3 regions of the Ewingella allii genome follow, and region 2 is predicted to be linked to each of the others. Evidence: predicted binding sites of a transcription regulator. Region 2 holds the regulator's gene; each other region holds the start of a gene.
What was found. The regulator CRP, encoded in region 2, controls carbon source genes, mostly activating them, when cyclic AMP is high. The targets are predictions, from matches to a motif close to ATGTGANNNNNNTCACAT.
Positions count from the first base shown of each region.

Region 1: yrbN (protein YrbN) is a predicted target of CRP. The motif match lies at 1,685-1,702, and genes of this name have one in related genera.
Region 3: mlc (sugar metabolism global transcriptional regulator Mlc) is a predicted target of CRP. The motif match lies at 8,865-8,882, and genes of this name have one in related genera.

Region 1 covers NZ_JAWUDN010000008.1:68,087-77,938, reverse strand. The annotation lists gene SBO83_RS16740 (DEAD/DEAH family ATP-dependent RNA helicase) at 1-1,608, opposite strand, end outside; gene yrbN (protein YrbN) at 1,598-1,672, opposite strand; gene nlpI (lipoprotein NlpI) at 1,793-2,677, opposite strand; gene pnp (polyribonucleotide nucleotidyltransferase) at 2,810-4,930, opposite strand; gene rpsO (30S ribosomal protein S15) at 5,204-5,473, opposite strand; gene truB (tRNA pseudouridine(55) synthase TruB) at 5,597-6,541, opposite strand; gene rbfA (30S ribosome-binding factor RbfA) at 6,544-6,954, opposite strand; gene infB (translation initiation factor IF-2) at 7,035-9,728, opposite strand; gene nusA (transcription termination factor NusA) at 9,753-9,852, opposite strand, start outside.
Region 2 covers NZ_JAWUDN010000005.1:302,707-312,558, reverse strand. The annotation lists gene SBO83_RS13810 (amidohydrolase) at 1-739, opposite strand, end outside; gene SBO83_RS13805 (MFS transporter) at 761-1,957, opposite strand; gene SBO83_RS13800 (LysR substrate-binding domain-containing protein) at 2,150-3,055, shown strand; gene SBO83_RS13795 (OsmC family protein) at 3,059-3,466, opposite strand; gene crp (cAMP-activated global transcriptional regulator CRP) at 3,831-4,463, shown strand; gene SBO83_RS13785 (YccS/YhfK family putative transporter) at 4,561-6,636, shown strand; gene argD (bifunctional acetylornithine/succinyldiaminopimelate transaminase) at 7,271-8,488, opposite strand; gene SBO83_RS13775 (aminodeoxychorismate synthase component II) at 8,666-9,241, opposite strand; gene SBO83_RS13770 (ABC transporter transmembrane domain-containing protein) at 9,417-9,852, opposite strand, start outside.
Region 3 covers NZ_JAWUDN010000001.1:1,129,099-1,138,950, forward strand. The annotation lists gene SBO83_RS05420 (rhodanese homology domain-containing protein) at 1-1,086, opposite strand, end outside; gene SBO83_RS05425 (cysteine dioxygenase) at 1,079-1,702, opposite strand; gene SBO83_RS05430 (LysR substrate-binding domain-containing protein) at 1,895-2,815, shown strand; gene SBO83_RS05435 (LLM class flavin-dependent oxidoreductase) at 2,956-4,053, shown strand; gene SBO83_RS05440 (ABC transporter substrate-binding protein) at 4,065-5,006, shown strand; gene SBO83_RS05445 (MDR family MFS transporter) at 5,007-6,497, opposite strand; gene bioD (dethiobiotin synthase) at 6,660-7,346, opposite strand; gene mlc (sugar metabolism global transcriptional regulator Mlc) at 7,553-8,773, opposite strand; gene SBO83_RS05460 (LysR substrate-binding domain-containing protein) at 8,927-9,832, opposite strand.

The DNA.
Region 1 (9,852 bases), on a different contig from region 2:
CTCGATCGTTGAATGCGAAGAGAACAGCTTGATGTTACCGATGTAACGGCTGCTGATGTCGCCTTCGTTAGCGATAGCGCCAACGATGTGACGAACTTCAACACCGTCATCACGACCCACTTCGATACGGTACAGCTCCATTTCGCCAGCGTCACGACGCTCACGACGTGGACGATCGCCATCACGTGCAGGACGATCACCATCGCGAGATGGGCGTTCACGGCGGTCACCGCGATCATTACGATCGTCGAATTCACGGCGTGGCGGACGGCTTTTGAACACTGGATCAGCAGCAACGATCAGTGGACGTTCGCCCTGAGCCATTTTCAGCAGTGCTGCGGCCAGCGTTTCGATGTCCAGCTCTTCAGCGGGTTGCAGTTTAGCCAACAGCGCGCGGTACATATCTAGATCGCTGCTTTCCAGCTGCTGCTGAACTTTAGCGGCGAACTTAGCCAGACGACGCTCACCCAGTACATCCGCAGTTGGAATTTCAACTTCTGGAATGGTCAGCTTCATTGTACGTTCGATGTTGCGCAGCAGGCGACGTTCGCGGTTCTCAACGAACAGCAGTGCGCGACCAGCACGACCAGCACGACCGGTACGGCCGATACGGTGAACGTAAGACTCAGAGTCCATCGGGATGTCGTAGTTAACAACCAGGCTGATACGTTCTACGTCAAGACCACGTGCTGCCACGTCGGTTGCGATCAGAATGTCCAGACGGCCATCTTTCAGACGCTCCAGAGTCTGCTCACGCAGAGCCTGGTTCATGTCACCGTTCAGCGCTGCGCTGCTGTAGCCACTGCGTTCCAGAGCTTCAGCCACTTCCAGCGTAGCGTTTTTGGTACGCACGAAGATGATGGCTGCGTCGAAATCTTCAGCTTCCAGGAAACGAACCAGCGCTTCATTCTTACGCAGGCCATACACAGACCAGTAGCTCTGGCTGATGTCTGGACGGGTAGTGATGCTTGACTGAATGCGCACTTCCTGTGGATCTTTCATGAAGCGACGAGTAATACGACGAATCGCTTCTGGCATGGTTGCAGAGAACAGCGCGGTCTGATGTTCAGCCGGGATCTGCGCCATGATAGTTTCAACGTCTTCGATGAAGCCCATACGCAGCATTTCATCGGCTTCGTCCAGTACCAGACCGCTCAGGTTAGAGAGGTTCAGAGTACCGCGTTTCAAGTGGTCCAGCAGGCGACCTGGGGTACCCACAACAACTTGTGGCCCCTGACGCAGAGCGCGCAGCTGGACGTCATAGCGTTGGCCACCGTAAAGGGCAACAACGTTCACGCCATGCATGTGTTTAGAGAAGTCGGTCATTGCTTCAGCAACCTGAACTGCCAGTTCGCGAGTCGGTGCTAAAACAAGAATTTGTGGTGCTTTCAAAGAAGCATCAATGTTGTGCAGCAGTGGCAGAGAGAAGGCTGCAGTTTTGCCGGAACCGGTCTGAGCCATGCCCAGAACATCGCGGCCGTTCAACAGGTGAGGAATACACTCAGCCTGAATTGGTGATGGTTTTTCGTAGCCCAAATCGGTAAGGGCAGAAATGATTGGAGCGGACAGCCCCAGGTCAGCAAAAGAGGTTTCAAGCTCAGTAGTCATGTACACGTGCCTCATTAATAATGGCAGCCAGTCTACATAACTCGTCGAGAAAATTTTCTGTCATTTTCATTGAAAAGTGTGAACCGGCTCAAATTAGATTATAAAACGAACAAAGCAACCCTCGCCCGTTAAGGCGCTTAAAAATGGTTAAACCATGGTTAAGAGGGCTGATTGGTGTCGTCAGCTATTGCTGGTCCGATTCTGATAGGTCGTCTTGCTCTTGGCCTAATAGCGCCAATTCCAACAATGCATAGCGGTGCTCAACAAAATTATGAACGTTGTTAGCTACCGTCAGTTTGAACAGTGCCAAGGCGCTGTTCTTGTCCCCCAGACTTAGGTAATGCTTACCTAAATAGAAGTCAGTTTCACTGAGATGCTCAGCGAGCGAAGTGTTATCCGTTGCTTCCGCCTTGAGGCGTTCCATCAGCGTTTTTTCGCTGATCTTACCCAGGTAGAATTCGACGATATTCCATCCCCATTGCCCTCTGTCCGCTTTGTCGTAGCGTTGTTGCAATGCTACGTCGGCATTCTTCGGATTGATTTCTCGCTCCGCAAGATAAAGCCATAACGAACGGAAGGGATCATTTGGATCGTCTCGATAAAACGCCTGCAGATCATCCTGCGCTAACGAGAATCGGCCACCGTAATACAGTGCGATACCTCGGTTCAAACGCGCGTAGTTGTAAGTTGGATCAAGCTCTAGTACAGAATCAAACGCTTCATAGGCAGCATCAAAATTGCCTGCCTGCGTTAGGTAAATCCCCAGGTAGTTGAAAACTTCTGGCATATCAGGACGAATAGATAGCGCTTGTGAAAAATCATTTCGCGCTAACGCTCTAAGTCCAAGGCTATCATACAGTACACCGCGCTCATATAACAGCTGTGCGCGTTCATCGTCTGTCAAAGCCCGGCTGGCAAGAATTTGTTCCATGCGCGCCAATATGACTTCCTGCTGCAACGTAGGCTGCAACGGAATCGCCAGAACTTCATTTTTACGCCAATCATGGTTGCTGCATCCTGCCAACATAAGTGCTGTCGCAACATAACACCAGCGCAAGAAAGGCTTCATTTCCACTCCCGAAGACAAACATTGGATTAACATCCTGTCATCCGCCTGCTTAACACAAGTGCATCCTGCGCTCATGATACGAGCAGCTCTCTGCCTTAAAGACAGAGAGCTGTAAAACAAATGTTACAGATATTACTCAGCTGAAGGCTCTGCAGTTTCATCCGAGCTTGGCGTAGTCGCTTCTTTGATGCTCAAGCGAACGCGGCCCTGACGGTCAACTTCCAGAACTTTAACTGGAACTTCTTGACCCATCTGCAGATAGTCAGTCACTTTCTCAACACGCTTATCAGCGATTTGAGAGATGTGGACCAGACCTTCTTTACCGCCACCGATAGCCACGAAGGCACCGAAATCTACGATACGGGTAACTTTACCTTGGTAGATACGGCCAACTTCGATTTCAGCAGTGATCTCTTCGATACGACGGATAGCGTATTTCGCTTTCTCACCGTCGGTCGCAGCGATTTTAACTGTACCATCATCTTCAATTTCAATGGTAGTGCCGGTTTCTTCAGTCAGCGCACGGATCACTGAACCACCTTTACCGATCACGTCCTTGATTTTATCTGGGCTGATCTTGATGGTGTGGATGCGTGGTGCGAACTGAGAAATATCACCGCGCGGCGTGCTGATAGCCTGTTCCATCACGCCCAGAATGTGCAGACGCGCACCCTTAGCTTGGTTTAGAGCAACCTGCATGATTTCGCGGGTAATACCTTCAATTTTGATGTCCATCTGCAGTGCGGTAATACCGTCACGGCTACCGGCCACTTTGAAGTCCATGTCGCCCAGGTGATCTTCGTCACCCAGAATGTCAGACAGAACCACAAAGTTTTCGTCTTCTTTAACCAGCCCCATCGCGATACCAGCAACGGCCGCTTTGATTGGTACACCTGCGTCCATCAGTGCCAGAGAAGCGCCACAAACGGAAGCCATTGAAGAAGAACCGTTAGACTCGGTGATTTCAGAAACAACGCGCACGGTGTACGGGAAGTCTTCTGGTTTAGGCATCATCGCCAACACACCGCGTTTCGCCAGACGACCGTGACCAATTTCACGACGTTTTGGCGAGCCAACCATACCGGTTTCACCTACAGAGTATGGAGGGAAATTGTAGTGGAACAGGAAGCTATCTGTCTTCTCGCCCATCAACTCGTCAAGGTTCTGTGCATCACGGGCAGTACCCAGCGTTGCAGTAACCAGTGCCTGAGTTTCACCACGGGTGAACAGAGCAGAGCCGTGAGTACGAGGCAGAACGCCAGTACGCACGTCCAGACCACGGATCATGTCTTTTTCGCGACCGTCAATACGCGGCTCGCCCCGCAGCACACGGCTACGAACGACGTTTTTCTCGATGCTGCCCAGCAGATCAGAGATTTCGCCAGCGTCCAGCGTCTCATCTTCAGCTTGCAGAGTCTGCACAACTTCAGCTTTGATGGTGTTGATCTGAGTGTAACGCTCTTGCTTCTCAGTGATCAGGTAAGCATCACCCAGACGAGCTTCGGACAGAGCAGCAACGCGTGCGTGCAGTTCTGCATTCACGACTTCTGGCTGCCAATCCCACTTCTCTTTACCCACTTCAGCAACTAAAGAGTTGATGTTGTCGATAACGATTTGTTGTTGTTCGTGACCGAACACGACTGCGCCCAGCATCTGATCTTCGCTCAACACTTCAGCTTCAGATTCAACCATCAGCACAGCGCCCTGAGTACCGGCAACCACCAAGTCCAGACGGCTGGTTTTCAGTTCGTCAGCGGTTGGGTTCAGAACGTATTGGTCATTGATGTAACCTACGCGTGCAGCACCGATTGGGCCATTGAATGGAATACCAGACAGGCTCAGTGCAGCAGAAGCACCAATCATCGCAACGATATCTGGGTTCACCTGTGGGTTCAGAGACACCACGGTAGCAATAACCTGAACTTCATTCAGGAAGCTATCTGGGAACAGTGGACGAATTGGACGGTCAATCAGACGTGAAGTCAGCGTTTCGCCTTCACTTGGGCGGCCTTCACGACGGAAGAAGCTACCCGGGATACGGCCAGCAGCGTAAGTACGCTCCTGATAGTTTACGGTCAGTGGGAAGAAGCTCTGACCTGGTTTTGCTTTCTTTTGGCCAACAACAGTAACGAATACTGCGGTGTCGTCCATGCTAACCATAACTGCGGCTGTCGCTTGACGAGCCATCATACCGGTTTCAAGCGTTACGGTATGTTGACCGTATTGGAATTTACGAATAGTCGGATTAAGCAATGTAATATCCTTTTTTGTGGCGCGCAGCTGTTATGACAGCAGTTCACGCCGATAAATATCCGAGCTTCTCACTACATTCTCGCGACTAATGACAATCCTTATATACCTGACAAAGTGGCAATAAAGTCTCTCATTAGCCGCGCGAAAACATCTGTAACGGAAGTTCATGTTCTTAAAAGTACTACAGAAAAAACAGCCATACAGTAACCTGATTTGCTGTCGCTTCCTAGAATAAAGGGGCCTATAGGCCCCTTTACACTGAAACTCGCTTGATTAGCGACGCAGACCCAGACGCTCGATCAGGCTGGTGTAACGTGCTACATCTTTACGCTTCAGGTAGTCCAGCAGTTTACGACGCTGAGAAACCATACGCAGCAGACCACGACGGCTGTGGTGATCTTTTTTGTGCTCTGCAAAGTGACCTTGCAGATGGTTAATTTGAGCAGTCAGCAGAGCAACCTGAACTTCGGTAGAACCACTGTCGTTAGTGCCACGACCAAAGTCTGCAACGATTTGAGCTTTAGCTTCAACGCTTAGAGACATAATCATACTCCAAAATATTATAGATAATTAATACGGGTGCCGATCTCTAATTCAGCTACCCAATGCATAAGCTGCGCTATTCTACTCTTTGCATAATACGATCGCAAGGTGAGCAGAAAGGGCTTACTCGGTGTATTCAACCACCAAACGACGCGGCGCAATGCGGCCATCATCGTCAATTTCACCGACGCCAATGAACTTACGTTCTTCGCCTTCGGTGATGCGCACCATGCCTGACGTCGGGGCGCCGGAAGCCTGTACGGGTTGCCCCTGCTTCACGTATCCCGCCACAACTGGCAAAAGGTTTACTTCAGGGAAATCTTCACAGGCGCTGTCCATCGGCAATAGCAGAGGGTCCAGCAACAGGCGCGGTTCAATGCCTTCGGCTTCCGCCTGTGCGATCAGCGCATGCAGCTGTTCCATCGTCACCATGCGTTCGAAAGGATAAGTCGCCACCTGCAAGCGACGCAGGTAAGTCACGTGCGCGCCACAGCCTAGCTTTTCACCCAAATCGTCAACGATAGTGCGGATATAAGTGCCTTTGGAACAGTGGATCTCAAGCTCAACCTCAAAGCCTTCCCAACGAATGAACTTCAGTTCATACACGTTAATCGGGCGAGATTCGCGAGGGACTTCAATCCCCTGACGGGCGTACTCATAGAGCTTCTTCCCTTCGTATTTCAGTGCGGAATACATAGAAGGAATTTGCTGAGTTTCGCCGCGGAAGCTGTCCAGTGCTTCATCCAACTGCTGTTGGTTAAAGGTGACATCGCGCTCGGAGATAATCTGACCTTCGGCATCAGAAGTATCGGTGCGCTGCCCCATGCGGGCAACCACGCGATAACGCTTGTCTGAGTCCAGAAGGAAACGCGAGAACTTGGTCGCTTCCCCTAAACACAGCGGCAGCATACCGGTAGCCAGTGGGTCTAACGCACCGGTATGGCCCGCACGGTTGGCGTTATACAAACGTTTTACTTTTTGCAGCGCGTCGTTAGAGGACAGACCAAGGGACTTATCCAATAACAGAACGCCGTGAATATCACGGCCGCGACGACGTGGGCGACTCATTGTTATTCCTCGTCATCACCTGCAGCAGAACGACGCTCAGCGTCATTCTTCACTACGTTCGTCACCAGGTTAGACATACGCATGCCTTCAACCAGTGAGTTGTCGTAAGCAAAGGTTAACTCTGGAACAACACGCAGACGCATGGCTTTACCAATCAACGTGCGGATGAAACCAGACGCGTCTTGCAAAGCTTTAATGCCATTCTTCACACGATCAGGATCGTGATTGTCTGTTGTCAAAACATCTAAAAAGGTCACGAAGACTTTGGCATAGGCCAGATCACGAGACACTTCAACGCCAGAAACGGTCGCCATGCCTACGCGCGGGTCTTTGACTTCGCGCTGTAGGATGATGGCGATCTCTTTTTGCATCTCTTGGGAGACACGTTGGGTACGGCTAAATTCTTTTGCCATGATAAAACTCCTTCAGACAATCTCCAGACAAAGAGGGGGGCTCAAGGCCCCCCAACTGGATATAAGCGACGTCGCTAAGATTACGCGATGGTACGTTTGATCTCGATGATTTCGAATACTTCGATCACATCGCCAGTACGCACATCGTTGTAGTTCTTCACGCCGATACCACATTCCATGCCGTTACGAACTTCGGCAACGTCATCTTTGAAGCGGCGCAGGGATTCCAGCTCGCCTTCATAGATAACCACGTTGTCACGCAGTACACGGATTGGGTTGTTACGCTTAATCATACCTTCAGTAACCATACAGCCTGCGATTGCGCCAAATTTCGGTGACTTGAATACGTCACGAACTTCAGCCAGACCAATGATTTGCTGTTTGTATTCTGGCGCCAACATACCGCTCATCGCCTGCTTAACTTCGTCAATCAGGTTATAGATGACGGAGTAGTAACGCAGATCCAGACTTTCGCTTTCTACGACACGGCGAGCAGATGCATCGGCACGTACGTTGAAGCCAAGGATGATAGCGTTAGAAGCAGCAGCCAGCGTTGCGTCGGTTTCGGTGATACCACCTACGCCCATACCAACAATCTTAACTTTCACTTCGTCGGTAGACAGATTTTGCAGCGCGTCAGAAATCGCTTCACAAGAACCTTGTACGTCAGACTTCAGAACGATGTTCAGTTCAGAAACTTCGCCTTCGGTCATGTTCGCAAACATGTTTTCCAGTTTAGATTTCTGCTGGCGAGCCAGTTTAACTTCACGGAACTTACCTTGACGATACAGGGCAACTTCACGGGCTTTCTTCTCGTCACGTACAACAGTCACTTCGTCACCGGCAGCAGGAACGCTAGAAAGACCCAGCACTTCCACAGGGATAGAAGGACCCGCAGACGAAATGTCACGGCCCAACTCATCACGCATTGCACGAACACGGCCGTATTCGAAGCCACACAGGATGATATCACCCTTGTTCAGCGTACCCTCTTGAACCAGAACAGTCGCCACTGGGCCACGCCCTTTATCCAGGAAGGATTCGATAACAACACCGCTTGCCATGCCGCTGCGAACTGCTTTCAGTTCCAGAACTTCGGCTTGCAGCAGAATAGCGTCCAGCAGTTCGTCGATACCTGTACCTGCTTTCGCAGAAACGTGTACGAACTGAGACTCGCCGCCCCACTCTTCTGGCATAACGCCGTACTGAGACAGTTCGGTGCGAACGCGATCTGGATCCGCTTCTGGTTTATCAATTTTGTTTACTGCAACCACGATTGGCACGCCAGCGGCTTTCGCATGCTGAACAGCTTCGATGGTTTGTGGCATAACGCCATCATCTGCAGAAACAACCAGAACCACGATATCCGTTGCCTGAGCACCACGAGCACGCATTGAGGTAAATGCGGCGTGTCCTGGAGTATCCAGGAAGGTGATCATGCCGTTTTCAGTTTCAACGTGATAAGCACCGATATGCTGCGTAATACCGCCGGCTTCGCCCGCTGCGACTTTCGTTGAACGAATGTAGTCAAGCAGAGAGGTTTTACCGTGGTCAACGTGGCCCATGATGGTCACAACTGGAGCACGTGGCTCAGCAGCTGCTGACGCACCTGTGTCACGGTCGCTCATCAGCGCTTCTTCCAGCTCGTTTTCACGACGCAGGATAACTTTATGGCCCATTTCTTCAGCAACCAGCTGAGCAGTTTCCTGATCGATAACCTGGTTGATGGTCGCCATCGCACCCAGCTTCATCATTGTTTTGATGACCTGAGAGCCTTTAACAGCCATTTTGTTCGCCAGCTCAGCAACGGTGATGGTTTCACCCAGCACAACGTCACGGTTTACAGCAACAACTGGCTTATTGAAGCTCTGTTGCAGCGTGCTTGGCTTACGTTTGCCTTTACCGTTACGACCTACAGCGCGCGCTTCTTCGCGGTCTGCTTTAGATTCAGACAGTTTATTGCCTTTCTTCTGCTTGGTCGCTTTGCCACCGCGAGTACGGCTGCGACGATCGCCTTCAACCTTGGCGTCATTTTCGTCTTCAGCTGCACGAGCGTGGGTAGAAGTGGTGACATGATAGTCAGCGGATTCGGATTCGCTTGGCGCAACAACTTCAGTCCAGACGCCAGAGTCAGCCATTTTACGGGCCTCTTCTGCAACGCGTTTCGCGTTTTCTTCGATCTTACGCTGGGCTTCTTCTTCCGTTTTGCGTTTCAGCTCTGCGGCTTCAGCTTCACGGCGTGCTTTATCTGCCTGAGCTGGTTTGGTTACTTCGTCGGTATGTTGATTTGTCACTTTGTCTTTTTCCGCTGCGTCGCGCTTAGCTTTTTCAGCGGCCTCACGTTTGGCTTGCTCTTCGGCGGCGCGCTTCGCTTTTTCTTGAGCTTCGCGCTGGGCTTGCTCTGCTGCTGCACGCTGTGCCTGTTCTTCCGCTTCACGCTTCGCCTGCTCTTCCGCTTCGGCCTGGGCTTGTTCAGCTTCGGTCATATCACGTTTTACATAAGTGCGTTTCTTGCGGACTTCGATTTGCACCGATTTACTCTTTCCGCCGGTGCTCGGAATGTTCAGTGTACTACGCGTTTTGCGTTGTAAGGTCAGTTTGTTTGGAGCACTGCCGTTTCCACGGTTCAAGTGCGCCAATAATGTCTCTTTTTCTTGCTGGGTGACAGAGTCAGCTTCAGACTTGTCGATCCCTGCATCAGCAAATTGCTGTACCAGGCGATCAACCGGAGTTTGAATCTCTGCTGCCAGCGATTTTACGGTTACATCTGTCATGCTGTTCCTTCCTGCTACAGTTTATTACGCATTGTCGCCAAACCAGCAGATATTGCGCGCGGCCATGATAAGTTCACCAGCCTGTTCGTCACTAAGACCTTCAATATCCGCCAGATCGTCGACA
Region 2 (9,852 bases):
AGCTTTCGCCGCCCTGAAAAGTAGCAACCGTCAGCACCGGCACGCGCAGCGGATCGAGCCTGCGCGATACCAGCGTTTGCAGCGCCATCACCACTTCCGCGCCAATCACTACCGGATCAATGCACAGCTGCGGCATCGAGCCGTGGCCGCCCTTGCCATGGATAACAATGTCGAAATTGTCGCTGGAGGCGCAGAACACGCCCTCTTTCAGGCCGACCTCCCCCGTCGGGTAATTGGGCATGACGTGCAGGCCGAAAATCTGGCTCACGCCGTCCAATACGCCCAGATCTACCAGCTCCTGCGCGCCGCCCGGCGGTAGCTCTTCGGCATGCTGGAAGATGAAACGCACCGAGCCGTGCAGTTCGGACTGGCACTGGCTCAACACCCACGCCGCCCCCAGCAGCATGGCCGAGTGGGCGTCATGGCCGCAGGCGTGCATCACGCCCGGCACGGTGGAGCAGAACGGCTCGTCGGTTTCCTCCTGAATCGGCAAAGCGTCGATGTCGGCGCGCAGGGCATAGGTCGGGCCGGGATGCGCCCCGCGCAGTTCCGCCACCACGCTGTTTGGCGTCAGCCTTCTCAGCTCGAGATGCCCGAAGGTCGCCAGCTCTTTGGCGATGTAATCCGCCGTGGCCTGCTCCTGAAACGACAGCTCAGGGTGGGCATGGATATGCCGACGCCAGGCGATAACTTTCGGTTTTACTTCTTCCAGCAGGCTTTCAAAATGGATCGTCATCATCTCTTTCCTTAAATGTTGTCGTTAAGCCGCATCGCTAACCAACGGGCGCGTGGCCTTGGCTAGCGGCAGGATCACCACGCCCGCAACGACCATCGCCACGGAGAGAAAAATAAAGGGTGAAAGGTAACTTTGGGTCACGGTTATCAGATATCCCATGACTATCGGGGCGACGAAGCCGCCCAGCGTGCCGCCGGTATTGATGATGCCCATGGCGGCGCCCATGACATCCGTCGGCAGGCGTTTCATCGGCAGGGTAAACACGGTGACGAACGATGCCATCAGGAAAATGTAGCCGAGGAATAAAAACAGCCCGGCGGTCATCGCCGACGAGGTGGTGTATACCAGCCAGATGCACAGCGCGCTGAGCATGGAGCAGCTAAACACCACCTTCGGCTCTTTGCCCTGCATATAACGCCCCACCAGCCAGCCGGTGGCCAGCGAGGAGATCCAGATGCCCAGCCCGCCGGTGGCGACCACTAAGCCGGAGGTTTCCAGCGACATGCCGCGATGCTGCACCAGATATTTCGGCAGCCACGCCATCAGGCCGTAAGAGGGAATGTTGATGCAGAAGATGGAGATAAACAGCAGCACGACGATGGGATTTTTGAGCAAGGCGCGATAACTGCCCTGCGCCTTATTTCGCGCCGAGCTGACCGCCTGTTCGGCCTTCGGCACAAAAATCACGATGCAGATCGCCACCGCAAACGCCAGCAGGCCTAATACGGAAAAAGAGCCGCGCCAGCCCAGTGAGTCCAGACTATAGACCGCGATCAGCGGCCCGGCGGTCATCGCCAGCCCGGCGGAGGAGAGCAGGATGGATTGCGCAAAGGTGCGCTGCTCGAGGGCGAAATTCGCCACCACGGCTTTGGCACATGACGTTGGGTAACCCGAATGACCCACGCCCGCCAGAAAGCGAAAGCAAATCAGCAGCCCGAGGCCAAACCCGAGCAGGCCAAAGCACAGCGCGAAGCCGCCGAGCATAAACAGGGAGAGGATCAGTACCTTTTTAAAGCCGATACGGTCGTTGAGCCAGCCCGCGGGGATTTGGAACAGAGAATAAGCCAGAAAGAAGATACCGGTGATATACCCCAGTTGTTCGGGCTGAAGATTGAATTCCTTTTCGATTGGCAATAGCGCAAAACCAATGACGGTTTTGTCGATATAAACCAACACATAACCTATAAACAGCAAGAAAATCATTAAAGAACGATTTTTCACAGCTGATATCCTTTTTGTTATACCCATGAGGCACTTATCACGAGACGTGAAAGCTCAGAAATGCGACCTGCGTCACTTTATGAATAAATAACAACTAGTTAGACGCTTCGCTCTGAACCTATCAGCTTTATTCTTGCGCCATAAGATGCAATTTTCAGCAGTGTGATGCTTTTTTGGCATAGGGGACCAGGGATGAAATATCTTCCAAAATTACAGCAGTTGAGAACCTTCCAGCAGGTGATCCGTAGCGGCAGTATTCGCGGCGCGGCGCGGGCGATGAATCAATCCCAACCGGCGGTAAGCCGCTCATTGCGCGAGCTGGAGCAGGTGCTGGACACCCAGCTTATCGTGCGCGGCAATCAGGGGATGATGCTGACGGAAACGGGGCGCGCCTTTGCCCAGCGCATGCAGTTTATTCTGGAGGAGCTGGAGCGGGCCGCCGCCGAGATTCAGCAGATGAATCACTTTTCGCAAGGTTCGGTAGCCATGGGCTGCTCGTCGCTGCTGGCCCTAACGGTCTTTCCGCCTCTGGCCGACAGCTTTACCGAGCAGTTCCCACAGACCAAGCTGCTGGTGAAAGAGGGGCAGCTTTCCATGTTGCTTCCCGCCCTGCGCGAGGGGCGTCTCGACTTTGCCGTCGGCAGCGCCGGGCCGGGATTGCCGCTGGAGGATTTGATTCGTGAGCCGCTGTTTCGCGCCCCCTTTGGCGTGCTGGCGCGGCGCGGGCACCCTCTGGCACAGGCGAAAACCTTAGATGAGCTACAGGGCGCGCGCTGGGTCTTTCCTGAAACGGATATGGGCTATTACCGACAGCTACAGTTGACCATGGCGGCGTTTTATCAGGCTGGCCCGGCACCATTGCGCACGGATTCCGTGGTTTGCGGGCTGAATATGGTGTTGCAGTCGGATTATCTGACCATTGTGGCGCGCGCGATGTACGCCCCTTTTCATCTGGAGGACAAACTCTGCTTGCTGGACATTGATACTCTGCCGGAGGCGGAATACTGCGTATTCTATTCGCAAAAATCGCCGCTAACCTTTGCGGCGCGGCGATTCTTAGAGTTATTGCGGCTGAAGTGTCAGCAGTACCCTTGGTAACGCTTATTCCGCTTCGACGATTTCAAAGCTGTGGGTGATGGTGGCGGCTTTGCCCAGCATCAATGAAACAGAACAGTATTTCTCGGCGGACAAGGCCACGGCGCGCTCGACCACTTTGTCAGTCAAATCTTTGCCGCTGACAATAAAATGCAGGTTGATGCGCGTGAACAGGCGCGGTGCTTCTTCGCGGCGTTCTGAGGTCAGTTTCACTTCGCAATTGTGCACCTCGTTGCGACCTTTTTGCAGAATCGACACCACGTCGATGGCGCTGCAACCTCCCGCAGACATCAGCAACATTTCCATCGGGCTTGGGGCCTTGTCGCCCGCATTGCCGTCCATCAGAACCTGATGTCCAGAGGCGGATTCACCCAAAAATGTCAGCCCTTCAACCCATTTTACCCGTGCCTGCATGTGCCATACTCCTGATGCGTTTATGAAGCAGAAATTTCCTTCAGACTACTCTTTTAGAAAAAAACCGGCAACGTAACCCGATCGCCATCATGCTGAAGCGAGACAACAGAAGACACCCGCGCAAACCTGTGCTACAAACAAAGCCGTTACACACTGTTTCAGTAAATTGCGGTGATGGGTTTGTGGTTTTCACTCTGAAGCCACGGTGTTAACAGAAATATTCAGATTCTTGTTTCACTCCGACTCCCGCTTGCAGCATTGCTGGACAGTTCATATGCTAAAAGGGCGCGTATTTAAAGACGCCGTACAGGGAACTCTGAGCCCTGTGATTTTGGGCAGCGATAACAACAGAGGATAATAGCAAATGGTTCTCGGCAAGCCACAAACAGACCCTACTCTCGAATGGTTCCTGTCTCACTGTCATATACATAAGTATCCTTCTAAAAGTACGCTGATTCACCAAGGTGAAAAGGCCGAAACGCTTTACTACATCGTGAAAGGGTCGGTTGCCGTCCTGATTAAAGATGAAGAAGGCAAAGAGATGATACTGTCCTACCTGAATCAAGGTGACTTCATCGGCGAGCTGGGACTCTTCGAAGAAGGTCAGGAACGTAGTGCTTGGGTTCGTGCAAAAACTGCCTGCGAAGTGGCTGAAATTTCCTATAAAAAATTCCGCCAGTTGATTCAGGTTAATCCGGACATTCTGATGCGCTTATCCGCTCAGATGGCGACACGCCTGCAAGTAACCTCTGAGAAAGTCGGTAACCTGGCTTTCCTCGACGTTACCGGCCGTATCGCGCAGACCTTGCTGAATCTGGCAAAACAACCGGATGCGATGACTCACCCAGACGGGATGCAGATCAAAATCACTCGTCAGGAAATTGGCCAGATCGTGGGTTGCTCCCGCGAAACCGTTGGTCGAATTCTAAAAATGCTGGAAGATCAGAGCCTGATCTCCGCTCACGGTAAAACGATTGTCGTTTACGGCACACGTTAATTCCCTGAGAAACGGCGCGGCAGGCAACTGTCGCGCCGTTTTTATTGGAGCCTAGGGAGACTGATTGATAGTGCGTGTTAAGCAGCAACGCATGAGATTGTGGCGTCGGTTTTTCTATCATCCCGAGGTCAACTACGCGCTACGCCAGACGCTGGTACTGGCAATTCCGGTCGCTATCGGCTGGATGTTCGGCCAGTTGCAAATGGGCCTGCTGTTCTCGCTGGTGCCCGCCTGCTGCAACATTTCTGGTCTGGATACTCCCCACAAACGCTTTTTCAAACGCCTGATTGTCGGCGGCTCTCTGTTTGCATTCGGCAGCGTGATGCTGCAACTGATGCTGGTGAATTGGCACATTCCCCTGCCCCTTATTATGTTATCGCTGGCGCTGATTATTGGCGTGACCGGCGAGATTGGCCCACTGCACGCGCGTTTACTGCCGGGTGCGCTGGTGGCCACCATTTTCACCCTGAGCATGGCCGGGCTGGTGCCCATCTGGCACGCGCCGCTGCTGTATATCGTCGGCACTGCGTGGTACGGGCTGTTTAACTGGGTTTGGTTTCGCCTCTCTGAAGAGCAACCAATGCGCGAAACCCTCAGCCAGCTTTATATCCAGCTGGCCGACTATTTCGAAGCCAAATACAGCCTGCTCACCCAACACACCGATCCGGAAACCGCGCTGCCGCCGCTGCTGAAACGCCAGCAGCAGGTGATCGATCTGATCGCCCTGCTCTACCAGCAATTGCACATGTTGCCGCAGCAGGGGCATCACCAGCACAAGAGGCTGTTTCAGCGTTTTCAGGTGGCGCTCGATTTACAGGAGCACATCGCCGTCAGCCTGCATTTGCCCGAAGAAGTGCAGAAGCTGGTGGAAGAGAGCCACGCCGAGGCGGTGATTCGCCGCAATGCGCAGGTGATCGCCGCCCGTCTGCGAGTGATCGCCGATGACATTCTCTATCACCGCCGCTCGGACCGTTTCAACATGACCAATGAACTCGCGGCGCTGGAGAAAATTGCCTCGCGCTATCGCGATAACCCGGTCGGCCAATTCTGTTATTACCACTTTAGCCGTATTGCTCGCTTGCTGCGCACTCAGCGCCCACTCTACCGCCGCGACCTAATGCAGACGCAAAACCGCCTGCCGTTCTGGCCTGCGCTGAAAAGCTATCTCTCTTTTAAATCCGCCGCGCTACGCAATGCCGCCCGGCTGGGCGTGATGCTGGCTATTGGCAGCAGTCTCGGGCTGTTTTTCAATTTGCCGAAGCCCTATTGGATTTTGATGACGGTGATGTTGGTCAGCCAAAACGGCTACAACGCCACGCGGGTGCGGATCCAGCACCGTGCGCTCGGCACGCTGGTTGGGCTGCTGGTCGCCTCGGGGCTGTTGCAGTTGCAGCTTCCCGAAAGCGTTACCCTACTGAGCATGCTGGTGATCACCGTGGTGTCTTACACCGTGCTGCGCAAGAACTACGGGCTGGCGACCATTGGTATTACGGTGACGGCGGTGTACACCCTGCAACTGCTGGCGATGAACGGCGCACACTTCCTCGTCCCAAGGCTTATCGACACCCTGATTGGCTGCGCGCTGGCCTTCGGCGGCACCCTGTGGCTGTGGCCGCAGTGGCAGAGCGGGCTGTTGCGGCAAAATGCCTATCAGGCGCTGGAGAGCGACCAAACCGCCATCCGCCTGCTGCTCGAGGAAGACCCCGACCCGGAGAAACTGGCTTATGCGCGCATGAAGGTCAATCAGGCTCATAACGCGCTGTTTACCTCATTGAATCAGGCCATGCAGGAGCCGGGCTTTAATTCGCGCTATCTGGCCGATATGCGTCTGTGGGTGACCCACAGCCAGTTTATCGTCGAGCATATCAACGCCATGACCATTCTGGCTCGCGAACACTATATGCTGACCCCGCAGTTAGCGATGGATTATCTACAGCGTTGCGAAATCGCGCTGCAAAGCTGCCAACAGCGCCTGACCTACGATGGCCCAAGTAGTGAAAACAGCCTGTTCGCCGCGCCCGAGTTGCACCCCGACATGCCGATAACCGAGATGGAACGCCACCTGCGCCGCGTGCTGTCGCACCTCAGCGTGATGCACACGATTTCTTCACTCGCGTGGAAACAGCGCCCTCATCATGGGGTTTGGTTGACGAGGCGCGTTAAGGGGGGATGAGCAGATGGCGATCAGCGGGCGCTCTTCAATTCAACTTCAAGGTCAAGGTCGTGGGCATCGGCCCACACCGACCAGGGGGCGGCCTATCGCCGCCGCCCCCTGGACCCCCAGGCTCTTTTACTGCGCGCTCCGCTCGTTAGGCGGACGTGTTTCAGGTACTTCCGTTATCCACCGCAAAATGTCGCCGCTTAGGCGGTACCTTCGCTTCAGGCTTCGAGCCATAGGTCTCGAACCATTCGCTCAGCGCCATTTTTGACTGCGGTTTTGAGGCATCTCAACCGTGCCGTTTCAGTGATTTTGCTTTGCTCCCTCGCCTATTTAGGGGAGCAGAATAGCACTCCACTGAAACGGCACGGTGTAGAAGCCAGTAGGCCGCGTTCAGAAGTGACGCCGAGCAAGAGGTGGAAAACCGCGTGGCTTTTTACGCGGGTTGTAATCCCGCAGCGAGGGAACCGCCTAAGCGGCGGCTCTTCGCGGCTGTCACAAAGGTGCCTGAAACATGTCCATTCCAACCCTGCGCAGCCTCGGTCTTCCAACAGCGAAAACGCAGGATTCCAAAGGGTTTCGTTTAAAACCCTTTGGGCCAGTGTGGGCGGCGAGCCCACGGTCTTAACGTTAAAAGCGTCCGTCTCGCCTACGCCACCACCTTCCTAATGGCCTGCTTAAAGCGCTCCATCCCTTCTCTGATATCAGCAAACTCAATTACCAGCGATGGCGCGAAACGGATCACGTTCGGGCCGGCGACCAGTATCATTAAACCGGATTCGGCGGCGGCTTTGAGGAAATCACCGGCGCGGTTTTTATAGGTGTCGGCAAGCTCGGCGCCAATCAGCAGCCCCTGCCCGCGCAGAGATTTGAACAGGCCGAACTCTTCATTAATCGCTTCCAGCGCCTGAATGAATTTCTCGCGGCGCTCCGCCACGCCCGACAATACCTCTGGCGTGTTAATAATATCTAGCGCGGCACCAGCCACGGCGCAGGCCAGTGGGTTGCCGCCGTAGGTGGTGCCGTGCTTGCCCGGCTCCATGACTGACGCCACTTCTTCCGTTGCCAGCATCGCGCTGACTGGGAAACCGCCGCCCAGCGCTTTTGCGGTGGTGATAATGTCCGGCTTCACGCCGTAATGCATATAGCTGAACAGCTTGCCGGAACGGCCCATGCCGGTTTGAACTTCGTCGAGCACCAACAAGGCTTGATGCTTATCGCACAGTTCGCGCAGACCTTGCATGAACTCTTGCGTGGCAGGCGTAACACCGCCTTCGCCCTGTACCGGCTCGACCACGATGGCGCAGGTGTGGTCATCAATCACGGCTTTAACGGCGTCGAGATCGTTGAAAGGCACATGGACTATGTCGGCAGGTTTTGGACCAAAGCCGTCGGAGTATTTCGGCTGCCCGCCCACGGTAACGGTGAAGAAAGTGCGGCCGTGGAAGGCGTTGTGGAAGGCAATGATTTTGCTTTTATAAGGGCTGTGGCGATGCGCGGCGTAGTAGCGTGCCAGCTTAAAGGCGGCCTCGTTGGCCTCGGCGCCAGAGTTAGCAAAAAATACGCGATCGGCAAAGGTCGCGTCGATCAGCTTCTGCGCCAGTCGTAATGCCGGTTCATTGGTGAAGACGTTACTCACATGCCACAGGGTTTCACCCTGCTCATGCAACGCTTTCACTAACACCGGATGGCAATGCCCCAGCGCGGTGACCGCAATACCGCCCGCAAAATCAACATACTCGGTACCCTGCTGATCCCAAACGCGGCTGCCTTTCCCTTTCACCGGAATGAACTGCGCTGGTGCATAAACCGGCAAAATAGTCCGATCGTGATCTTGACGCGTTACCGCTGATTTTTCCGCCATTATTTACATCCCCTTCAATACATTGCCTGACATAGCTTGTTGCTAACAAGCATGGTGCAGAGAGATCCACAGCCGACACGGATGTGAAAATATAGTCATAAAATATGCATAATAAATCACCCACAAGCAAACGGAAATCTGCCTTTGCAGGGAAGAAATTCTAAAGGGGGAGTTAAGCCATTAAATCTTAAGAAAATTATCTAACAGCTGGTGGCCCTGTTCGCTGAGGATGCTTTCGGGATGGAACTGCACCCCATGAAGAGGAAGCTGCTTATGGGCGATGCCCATGATCTCATCGGGATGACCATCGCGCTCAGTCCACGCGGTGAGAGTGAAACAGTCCGGCAGGCTTTCAGGGGTAACGATAAGGGAGTGATAGCGGGTGACGGTCAGCGGGTTGTTTAAACCCCGAAAAACGCTTTCTCCGTTGTGGCGAATAGACGAGGTTTTGCCGTGTACCGCCTTTCGGGCACGCACCACGCGGCCGCCAAAGGCCTGCGCCATAGCCTGATGACCAAGGCAGACGCCCAAAATCGGCAGCTTTTGGGCAAAATGGGTGATGGCGGCGAGGGAGATGCCCGCGTCGTCTGGGGTACAAGGGCCGGGCGAGATAACCAGATGGGAAGGAGCCAACTGCTCAATGTCGGCGAGGCTGAGTTGATCGTTACGCTTAACTAAAACGTCGGCACCCAGCTCGCAAAAATATTGATACAGGTTGTAGGTAAAGGAGTCGTAGTTGTCGATGAGCAGCAGCATTTCAGAGGTATCCCACTGATAAGTAAAAACATTCAGCTTCATCTACACTCAGATATCTACAGCAATCCACGCAATTCATTTTCGACCTGGCTTTTACCTAAATAAGTGCGGGCATTCTTGCACAAGCAGAAGGTATTGTGAAACCAGCCAGGCCGCTTCGCGTCAGATTATTCGACTAGGGCGCAGGAATGGCTACCCCCAAGGTGATCACTCGATTGGCGGAAGCAATCGTCGATGGCCGGTGCGCCACGATAATGCGAGTGATCTGCAACTGGGAAATCGATTTGTTGATGATCTCCTCGTTGTCCAAATCAAGATGGCTGGTCGCTTCATCCATAAAGATAATATTCGGCTTGCGATACAGTGCGCGGGCAATTAACAGCCTCTGCTTCTGCCCGCCGGACAGCCCGCTGCCCAGCTCGCCAATCAACGTCTCATAACCCATCGACATCTGCATAATTTCATTATGAATATTGCAATATACCGCGCAAGCCAGCATCAGTTCACGGTCCGGTTCCACATCAAAACTGACGATATTGTCGGCAATGGAGCCGGAAAACAGCTTATCTTCCTGTAACACGCAGGAAATGCTTTCCCGGTAGTTGTTCACG
Region 3 (9,852 bases), on a different contig from region 2:
GTCAAGCACCGCAACTTCCCAGTTCATCTGCGCCAGCCAAGAGGCCGCCAGTTCGGCGCGCACCTGCTGGTCATCTGCCAGCACAATTCTTGCGCCGCGCACGCTGGCGTAGTGGTCAGTTTCTTGCACTAATTGCCCGCCGGGCACGTGGCGCGCGCCGGGGAAATGCCCCGCCGCGTACTCTTCTGCCGTGCGCACGTCAAACAGATACAGAGTGCGGGAACTGTCTTGCTGCCACTCGTCCAGCGTTTCGGCTGAAATGTATTTCACCCCGGCGCGACGGGCTACGTTTTGGGCACTCTCTGCCACCGCCTGTTTTGAAGAGAAACACAGCGGCGGGAAGCTGGCCTGTTGCTGATGGGCCAATGCTTGCCCCGCCAGCGTCCAGCCGATAGTGCCGTTGCGCAGCGCCGCCACCGGATTAGGAATGCCCGCGTTGATCAGCGATTGCGTACCAATAATGCTGCGGGTGCGTCCGGCGCAGTTGATAATCACCTGCGTTTGCGGGTTCGGCACTGCGTCGCGCAGGCGCAGAACCAGCTCGCCGCCCGGCACGCTGACGCCGTTGGGAATGCTCATGGTGTTGAATTCGTCGAAGCGGCGTACATCCAGAATAGCGATGTCCGCCCCTTGCTGTTGCAGCGCCTGCACCTGCTCGGCGCTGAACGATGGCGTGTGATAATGGTGTTCAACCCACTCACCGAAGGCTTTGCCCGGCGCGTTCACATCAATAAAGATTTCGCCGCCCGCTTCGCGCCAGCCCGCCAAATCCCCGGCTAACAGCGCAATATCGCGATAGCCCAGCGCCTTAAACGTCGCCAGAGCGCGGGTGGTTTTGCGAATGCCCTGCTCTTCGTCCCAAAACTCGCCGTTGTCGTACAAAGTGATGGGCGTGTTGCGGCGCGGCAGGCGATCCATTGCTTCTATCTCCAGTTTGGATAATGGCAGATTGACGGCAAACAGCGGATGCCCGGTGGCAAAGGCGGCCTCTTCGCGCAAATCGATCAGGGCAACTTCTTGTTGATTGAGCAGCGCGTCGCGCAGTTCGGCGAAATGACGTAAAGGCGTGGACGAAGTTTTAGTCATGTTGTTTCTCTTTCAATAGATGTTGCTCTTTCGACAGGTCCCAGACATTGGGCAAGGTGCGATTGGAGTAACCGGAGATAAAAGTTTTTTGCTGGCCGTCCGGCAGGTAAACCGCGCGCGACACCTCGCCGATGTTGCCGCCGTAAACGTGAATACTGACCGAAACCTGGTCGCTAAACGCATTGCTGACTTGATGAATATCCAGCTCGGACGGGGAGATTTTCTCGACGGCTCCCGGCGTTAATCGCACCGGCTGGCCTTCTGGCACCAGCTTGCCCAGACCGTTTCGCACATAGTTTTGGCTAATCTCTTCGCCGCGCAGCATGCCAATCAGCCCCCACACGCGATGGTCGTGGATTGGTGTGATTTGCCCCGGTCCCCAAACAAAGCTCACCACCGAAAAGCGCGACAGCGGATCGGCATATAGCAGATATTGCTGGTAATGGTCGGGATGCGGCACGGCAAATTCGTCATCCAGCCAGACGTCATTCGCCACCAGTTGGCCCAAAAGCTCCGCCCCCTGCGCCAGCACCTCCTGCTCCTCGTGCGGCTCGCTCACTAATCGCGTGAGCGACGCCAAAAACTCGCGTAACGGCGCGTAATGTCGAATTGTCATAATTGCCTCTTAAGATAAGCCCTTTTTGCAGGCTAGCATCGCCACTGACCAAGCAAAATTCATTTTATGGATAAGCTAATATGCAAATCACACATAAAAATGTGCTGTGAGTGCCGACTTAGGGCCAAGATTTGCTTTATGCTGGACTGATTGTCGTCTTCGAAGACGCGACTTAAAGGGACTGCTCCACTTATGAAAATAGAAGATCTGACGGCATTCGTCGCAGTGATCCGTCTGCAATCCACCCGCCTCGCCGCCGAGGAGTTAGGGCTGACCCAGCCCGCTATCACCCGCCGGGTGCAGAACTTCGAGGAATCTCTGGGCATCGCGCTACTCAATCGCCAGACCAAACCCCTCAAGCCGACATTAATGGGTAAACGCGTCTTCCAGCAGTGCCGCAACATTCTTCGTGAAGTAGAAGCCCTGAGCGATTTGGTGGCGGCGGACCACCCGCCGTCCGGACTGCTGCGTCTGGCCGTGCCGCAAAGTTTGAGTGAAACCAGCCTGCTGCCGGCGCTGAAAATGTTGTCTTCCGACTTCCCGCAGGTGCAGCCGCGCCTCTCCAGCGGCTGGGGTGAAGAGCTGTTGCTGCGGGTTCAGCGTCAGGAGCTGGAGGCGGCGGTGGTGCTGTTTCCCGCCAGCAAGCAGTTCCCTTCCGGCTTAGAAAGTCAGGCGTTAGGTTCGGTGGATTTAGTGGTGGTTGGGCCGAATGACCCCAATGTGCCGCCATTGCGCAAACTGGAGGAAGGCTATCAGCGTGGCTGGATTTTGAATCCGGAAGGTTGTGGTTTTCGCGCCGCGCTGCAACGCGCCCTGACGGAACAGGGGTTGCCGCTGCTGCTGAATCTCGAGGCGTTTGGCGTCACCTTGCAGCTGTCGCTGATTGCCGAAGGTCGCGGATTAGGGCTGATGCCTCGCGCCTTGGTCGAGCGCCACGCCCTGCGCCCGCAACTGCAAATTTACAGTTTGCAGGACTTCGCGCCGCGCAGCCAGCTGTGGCTGGTGTACCCGAACGTGCCCGCCAGCCAAATTCCGGCCATTGACGCCTTCGCGGCGGCCATCGCCCAAGGGCTGGATCTCGCTCCCTTGGCCGTCGACCAGCCGCAGGTATAATGTTCAAACTCTTTAATGCACAATTTTTATATTAACTTATGATAAAAATTAATTTCTAACATAGTAAAAGGCTGTCTAAGGTAATACGCTCCTGCCATCGCCTATGCGCTGGCAACTTATGCAACCAGGAGTGACAGCCCATGAGCGTGCAATTCATTGGTATGATCGGCCATCGTTTGGCCTCCGAAATAATTCCCGCGACGGGGCCAATATTCGATAAGAAATATATCGCCGACTTCGCCAAAGCCCACGAGGATGCGGGTTTCGACCGCATTCTGGTGGCTTACGCCTCCGACCAACCTGATGCCTTTTTAGTCACCGCGCACGCGGGAGCCAACACTTCCCGTATCCACTTCCTGTTAGCCCATCGCCCCGGGTTTGTAGCCCCGACACTTGCGGCGCGAAAGCTGGCGACCCTCGATCACCTGCTCGACGGCCGTTTAGCGGTGCATATCATCAGCGGCGGTAGCGACGCCGAACAGCGCCGCGACGGCGACTTTGTGCCGAAGTCCGGCCGTTACGCACGCACCGACGAGTATATCGATGTGCTGAAAAACGAGTGGTATTCGGCCAAAGACTTTGACCATCAAGGGGAGTTTTATCAGGCGGAAAACGCCTTCTCGGCCATCAAACCTTTCAATCAGCATTTGCCAGTGTACTTCGGCGGTTCTTCGGAAGACGCCATCCGCGTGGCGGGCAAGCAGGCCGATGTGTTTGCCCTGTGGGGCGAGCCGCTGGCCAGCGCCGCCGAAACGGTACAGGCGGTGAAAGCCTCCGCCGCGCGGCATCAGCGCGAGATTGAATTCAGCATCTCCTTTCGCCCTATTCTCGGCCGTACCGAAGAAGAAGCCTGGGCCAAGGCCGAAACTATTCGCGAAAAAGCCGCCGCGCTGATTGCCCGCAATGGCCAGTCTCAGGCGCCAAAACCGCAAAGCGTCGGCGCCGAGCGGCTGCTCAACGCCGTGGCTCAGGGGGATCGCCTCGACGAACGCCTGTGGACCGGCATTGCCGGGCTGATTGGCGGCGGTTCAAACTCCACCGCGCTGGTCGGTACGCCGGAGCAAGTTTCCGACGCGCTGCTGAAATATTACGATTTAGGGATCCACACCTTCTTAATTCGCGGCTTCGACCCACTCAACGATGCAGTGGAATATGGCAAAGAGCTGATCCCGCTGACGCGCAAAAAAATCGCCGCGCGTCTGGCTCAAAAACACCCTCAACACGAATCGACGGTATAAAAATGACCATAATGAAATCATTGGGAAAATTGCTGGTTGCCACCACCCTGATGGGCAGCGTAAATCTGGCGTGGGCCGATCAAGTGACGCTGCGCGTCGCCGACCAGAAAGGCAATATGCGCGCCCAGCTGGAAGCTGCGGGAAAACTGGATAACCTGCCGTACAAAATCGAATGGTCGGAATTCCCCGCCGCCGCGCCTCTCGCCGAAGCGCTCAACGCGCAGGCCGTGGACGTAGGGATCATTGGCGACGCGCCGCTGCTGTTTGCCGAAGCCGCCGGGGCGCAGGTGAAAGCCATTGCGGTGGATAAATCAGACGCCTACGGCACGGCGCTGCTGGTCAAGCCTGACAGCCTAATCAAAACAGCGGCGGATTTAAAAGGTAAAAGCATCGCCACTAACCGTGGTTCTATTGGTCACTTCGTGGCGCTGAAGGCATTGGCCTCGGCCGGGCTTTCCGCCAAAGATGTTACCTTCCGCTTCTTACCGCCGAGCGACGCCAAGCTGGCGCTGACGCAGGGTTCAGTAGATGTTTGGGCGACGTGGGAACCTTACACCGCCTTCGCCGAAACGCAGGATCATCTGCGGGTAGTGGTGAATGGGCGCGGACTGTGGTCTGGCAACAGCTTCCTGGCCGCCACCGATTCAGCGCTGAAAGATAACGCCAAGCGCCAAGCCATTACTGACTACTTGCAGCGCCTTAGCGATTCGCAAGTGTGGGCCTATCAGCATCTGGATGAGTACAGCCAGCAGTTGGCAAAAATCATCGGCTTCCCGCTGCCTGCGGCTCGTCTCTCCTTCGAACGCCGTAAATCTTACTGGCAATCCATCGATGAAGAGACTCAAACCCAGCAGCAACAAACCGCTGATTTCTACCATGATCAGGGCTTACTGCCGGTCAAGCTGGAGGTGAAGAACACCTTCGACGAAAGCTTTAAGGTCAAACAGCCTTAATCACTGCCCTTCCCGCTGCGCTGCGCCCACTGGGCGTTCTCCCGCCGGAATTAATCTTCCGGCGGCGAGCGCAAACACCGAAATCACCGCCGCCACGATAAACACCCAATGCAGCGACGCCGCCACGCTGTCGGTGATCATGCTGAGCTGGGCGGAGTCGATGTTGGCCCGCTGGCTTTTTTCCATCAACTGTTGCACCGGATCGCTAATATTCGGCAGGCGTTTTTCCAGATTAAGGTTCAAGGTTGCGCCAAGCAGCGCCGTGCCAATGGCCGACCCGAGCATGCGGGTAAACACCGTTGACGCCGTGGCAATGCCGCGGATCGCTGGCTCGGCGGCGTTTTGCACTGACACCAAAAACGTGGTGTTACACAGCCCCATCCCCGCGCCGATAGTTAAGGCTGCTAATCGCGCCCACCACAGGCCGGAAGATGGCGATAACAGCAGTAAAATCAGACTGCCGCTGACCAATAGCAGACCGCCGATCATCGCCGTAGCGCGGTATGACGTCGCGTGCATAATTCTGCCACTCAGCATACTGGCCAACGGCCAGCCGATAGACATCAGCGCCAGCGTGGTGCCCGCCTCTAATGGCGTTCCGCCCATCACCCCCTGCACGAAGGTCGGCAAAAAGGCGCTAATGCCCATCATGGTGGCACCAATCACCAGCCCGCCAATATTCCCGGCGATAATCACTTTGCTCTGCCACAGGGCCAGCGGGAAAAGTGGCTCAGGAGCTTTGCGCTCTTGGCGAACCAGCAGCCAGCCGGTGAACAGCGCGAAGGCAACCAGCGCTAAGGCCCAGTAGCCAAAAGCCTCAGCTTGCAGCATGGCAAGTAACAGCGCGGCGACCGACAAGGTCAGATAAGTGGTTCCGGCCAAGTCCAGAATGTGCTGCTTGCGCTGGCTTTCCGCCGGTAAAAAGCGCCAGAGGATCGCCATGGCTAACAGCCCTAAAGGCACGTTGACCCAGAAAATGACCGCCCAGTGGAAATGCGAAACGATAAACGCGCCGAGCAGTGGACCGGCAATCGCTGAAACGCCCCACACGCTAGCAAGGTAGCCCTGCGCCTTGGCGCGCTCCTGCGGGCCATATACATTAGCAATCAGCGTGGTGGCAATCGGGGTGATCGCTCCGGCGCCCAGCCCCTGTAAGGCGCGGAAGCCAATCATCCACGGCAAAGACGGCGAGAAGCCACAGAGCACTGAGCCAATCAAAAACAGCGTAGTACCAATGAAAAACACCTTTCGGCAGCCGTATAAATCCGCCAGTCGGCCATAAATCGGCACGGTGATCGCCTGAGTCAGCAGATAGACCGCAAACACCCAGCCGAGCAGTGAGAATCCCCCCAAATCGGCAATGATGGTGGGCATGGCGGTCGCCACAATGGTGGCTTCGACTGCCGCCATAAACATCGACAGCATGCAGGCGATAAGGATAAGGGGGCGGCGCTTGTGGCTGACTAAGGGGACGAAAGCAGTCTGATTCATAGGCTTAATCTGTTGTTCTTATGTTTCAGTCGAGAATGAATTTTGCAGTATATCAGCGAGATTGCGGGAAGGTTTATCGGTCGCGTGCTAACGAAATTGAAAAAGCCCCGCCGGATGAGAGCCATCCGGCGGGGCAAAAGTGGTCACTTTCACTGCAATGAATCAGGCAGTCTTGCTATGACCAATAGGCAGCAGGGATAAATCGATATATTTCGCCATATCGCGAGATTCAGCGCGCGGTAAATAGGGAATTTCCCCCAGCAGCGGCGCTGAAATATTATGGCTAATGGCATCAATTGTTTGCTGATAATGCGCAAGGCAAGGGTTAATACGATTGGCGACCCAGCCCGCTAACGATAACCCATCGGTATTAATAGCCTGAGCACTTAATAAGGCGTGGCTCACGCAGCCCTCTTGAATACCCACGACTAAAATAACCGGAATATTTTCCAGACGAACCCAATCAGAATAAAAACGATCGGGGGTGATCAAGGTTCTCCAGCCATCACAGCCTTCAACCACCACAATATCACCGCCCTGACGCATAAACTTCAGGCCAGAGGTCATTATTTCAAACACATTATCTGGCGTATTACTGGCATAAATATCTTCATCTAACAGTGCCAGCGGCGTTATTTTGTCATAAGGGTAAGAAATAGAAGATGAATCTTGCAGTATCACGGCATCTTTATTTCGAATGCCATCTGCCAGTTCCTGACTCCCTGTCGCAATCGGTTTATAGCCCAATGCGCAGTGCCCCTGCGCGGCTAAAGCCTGTAGCAAAGCACGCGTCACGATGGTTTTACCTACGCGAGCGTCCGTACCCGTGACGAAAAAGTGCGTTAACATGGAATGTTGGCTCCAGGATCTTCCGTTTAACTGAGGATTTATCTCCGGCGAGTGCGCCTGAGACAATGTACAGGGGAAAGTCTAGGCGATACCAATCGATAACGATTTGCGTTAGCGCAATGTTTTGTCCACTGGCAAACAGAAGTTTGAATTTGGGATTTTTATTATATTGGCGGGAAACCAACAAGGTTAATTCATACCAATAATTAACCTTGTAGCAGTTTAATTAACAGAGAGCCGTTATACAGCGCGTCTTTGACTAATGCCGCGCCCGGCATGGTGCCTTTGTTATAAAACTCAGTGGATTCGAGTTTTATATTTTCGCTATATGCCGGCAGAGACTGCTGTTGAATGCAGGACATTATTGCCGGATGGAGAATTTCTTTGGCGAAATTAAGCGGCGAGCCGATCAATATTTTCTCAGGATTAAACAAGTTAACCATGATGGCGAGGATCCGCCCTACGCTGTGGCCGACATTAATAATTACATCGCGGGCCAGCTGGTCGCCGCGATTTGCCGCGTCGCATACCGCCTCAATTGTCAGCGGAATGCCCTGCAGGCTGGAGTTGACCGCCTGAGTTAATCGCTGGCGAACCAACTCAAGAATATTATCAGTGCTGGCGACGGTTTCGAGACAGCCGTGATTGCCGCAATAGCAGCGCTTACCGTAAGGATCGACCTGCGTATGGCCCATTTCCACCACGCTGCTGCTGCCGCTGTGTAGCACGCGGCCGCCGGTGATCACCCCTGCGCCGACATTGTGATCAATAACCACCTGAATCACGTTTTGACTGCCGCGGGATGCGCCATATAAGGCTTCGGCCATGGTCCAGGCGCCAATATCATGCTGCACGAAAACCGGCAGGCCGGTATGGGCTTCCAGCGCTGCGCCGAGCGGCATTTCATCGACGTCGGCGTAAAACGGCATGCGATGCACCACCCCTTCGCGGGCGTTAATCATCCCCGGTAAGGTAATCGCGATGGCGGTGAGGCGTTCGAGTTTGCGCTGATGGCGAATAAAGAACTGATCGATTTCAGCGACGATGCGCTCAAGCAGAGGCTTATCCGCGGCGGCGGGAAGAGGCAATTCCTCTTCTACTACCAGTTTACTGCTCAGATCACGCAGTCCGAGGGTGATGGCACCCAAGCTTATGCGCGCAGAAAGGTAGTGCCAGGCATTAGTATCGAGCACCAAACCGATGGCGGGACGCCCGCGACTGCCCGGCTCCTGAAACTCAGTTTCTTGCACCAAATGAGCTTGTAACAGTTCACGAACAATCTTGGTAATACTGGCGGGGGCAAGCTGCGCTTTTTTCGACAGCTCGATACGCGAAACGGGCCCAAACTGATCTATCAGCCGGTATACGGCACCGACGTTCGTTTGCTTTATTTGATCAATATGCCCAGGCTGCCCATCAGGGATCACAGAAAAAACTCCGTTATTTTTCGCGCTTCAAAATAAAGATTAATGGCTATGGTGGGGTTTTTGCTATATGTCGTCAACTATTTGATTCGTTATGTGATTTGGTGCACATATTGAATTAAAACCCTTTAAGAATTGACTGTAAAAACAGCGGTTTCACGGATTTTTATCCTGCATCATAAGTTTCATAAAAGCGGTCGCTGGCGCACTGAGCTCGCGATGACGGTGATTGACCATCCAAACCTGCGTGTTTCCCTGCTGCTTGCCGAAACGCAAATAGCGCACGCCGTCCACCTGAATGCGCAAATAAGCCGCAGGTAAAATCGACACGCCCAGCCCCGCCGACACCAGACCAATAATGGTCAACGGCTCGCCCACTTCCTGAGTAATAAAGGGCGTGATGCCGTGGGAACCGAGCAAGGCGCGAATATCGTCATACATCGATGTTCCCGAATCCTTGGAGAAAAACACAAAGGGCTGGTCAGCCAGGTGCTGGAAAGTCAGCTCCCCTTCTGGAAGATTCACCAGCGGATTGTCCTCATGCACCACGGCTACCAGCGACTCTGAGAGCAGCAGTTGGTGGTGCAAAACCTCCGGCAGTTGGCGATTACGCATGATCCCAAGGTCGATCCTTCCTTCTAATAATGGTTCGATTTGCTGGGTGCTGTTCATCTCTTCGATCCGAATGTTCACTTCGGGATATTGCAGGTGAAAGCGTTGAATGGTGCGCTGAACGCGGCGCAGAAACGGCGCGGAAGAGGTCAAGCCCAGACGCAAATTCCCGGCAATTCCCTGATGGATTTTTGAAGCTTGCAGCGACGCGTCGTTGACCCGGCTGATTATCTGCCGCGCCTCTTTCAGAAACGCCTCTCCGGCCTCGGTCAGGCTCACATTGCGATTATTACGGTTGAGCAGCTTGGCTCCAATGGCGGCTTCAAGCGCTTGTATCTGCTGGCTTAACGGCGGCTGGGAGATGTGCAATCTTTCCGCCGCACGACCAAAATGCAGCTCGTCGGCAACAGCAATAAAATAGCGCAAATGGCGAAGTTCAATGTTATTCATAATTAGCCATTGAGAGGTTT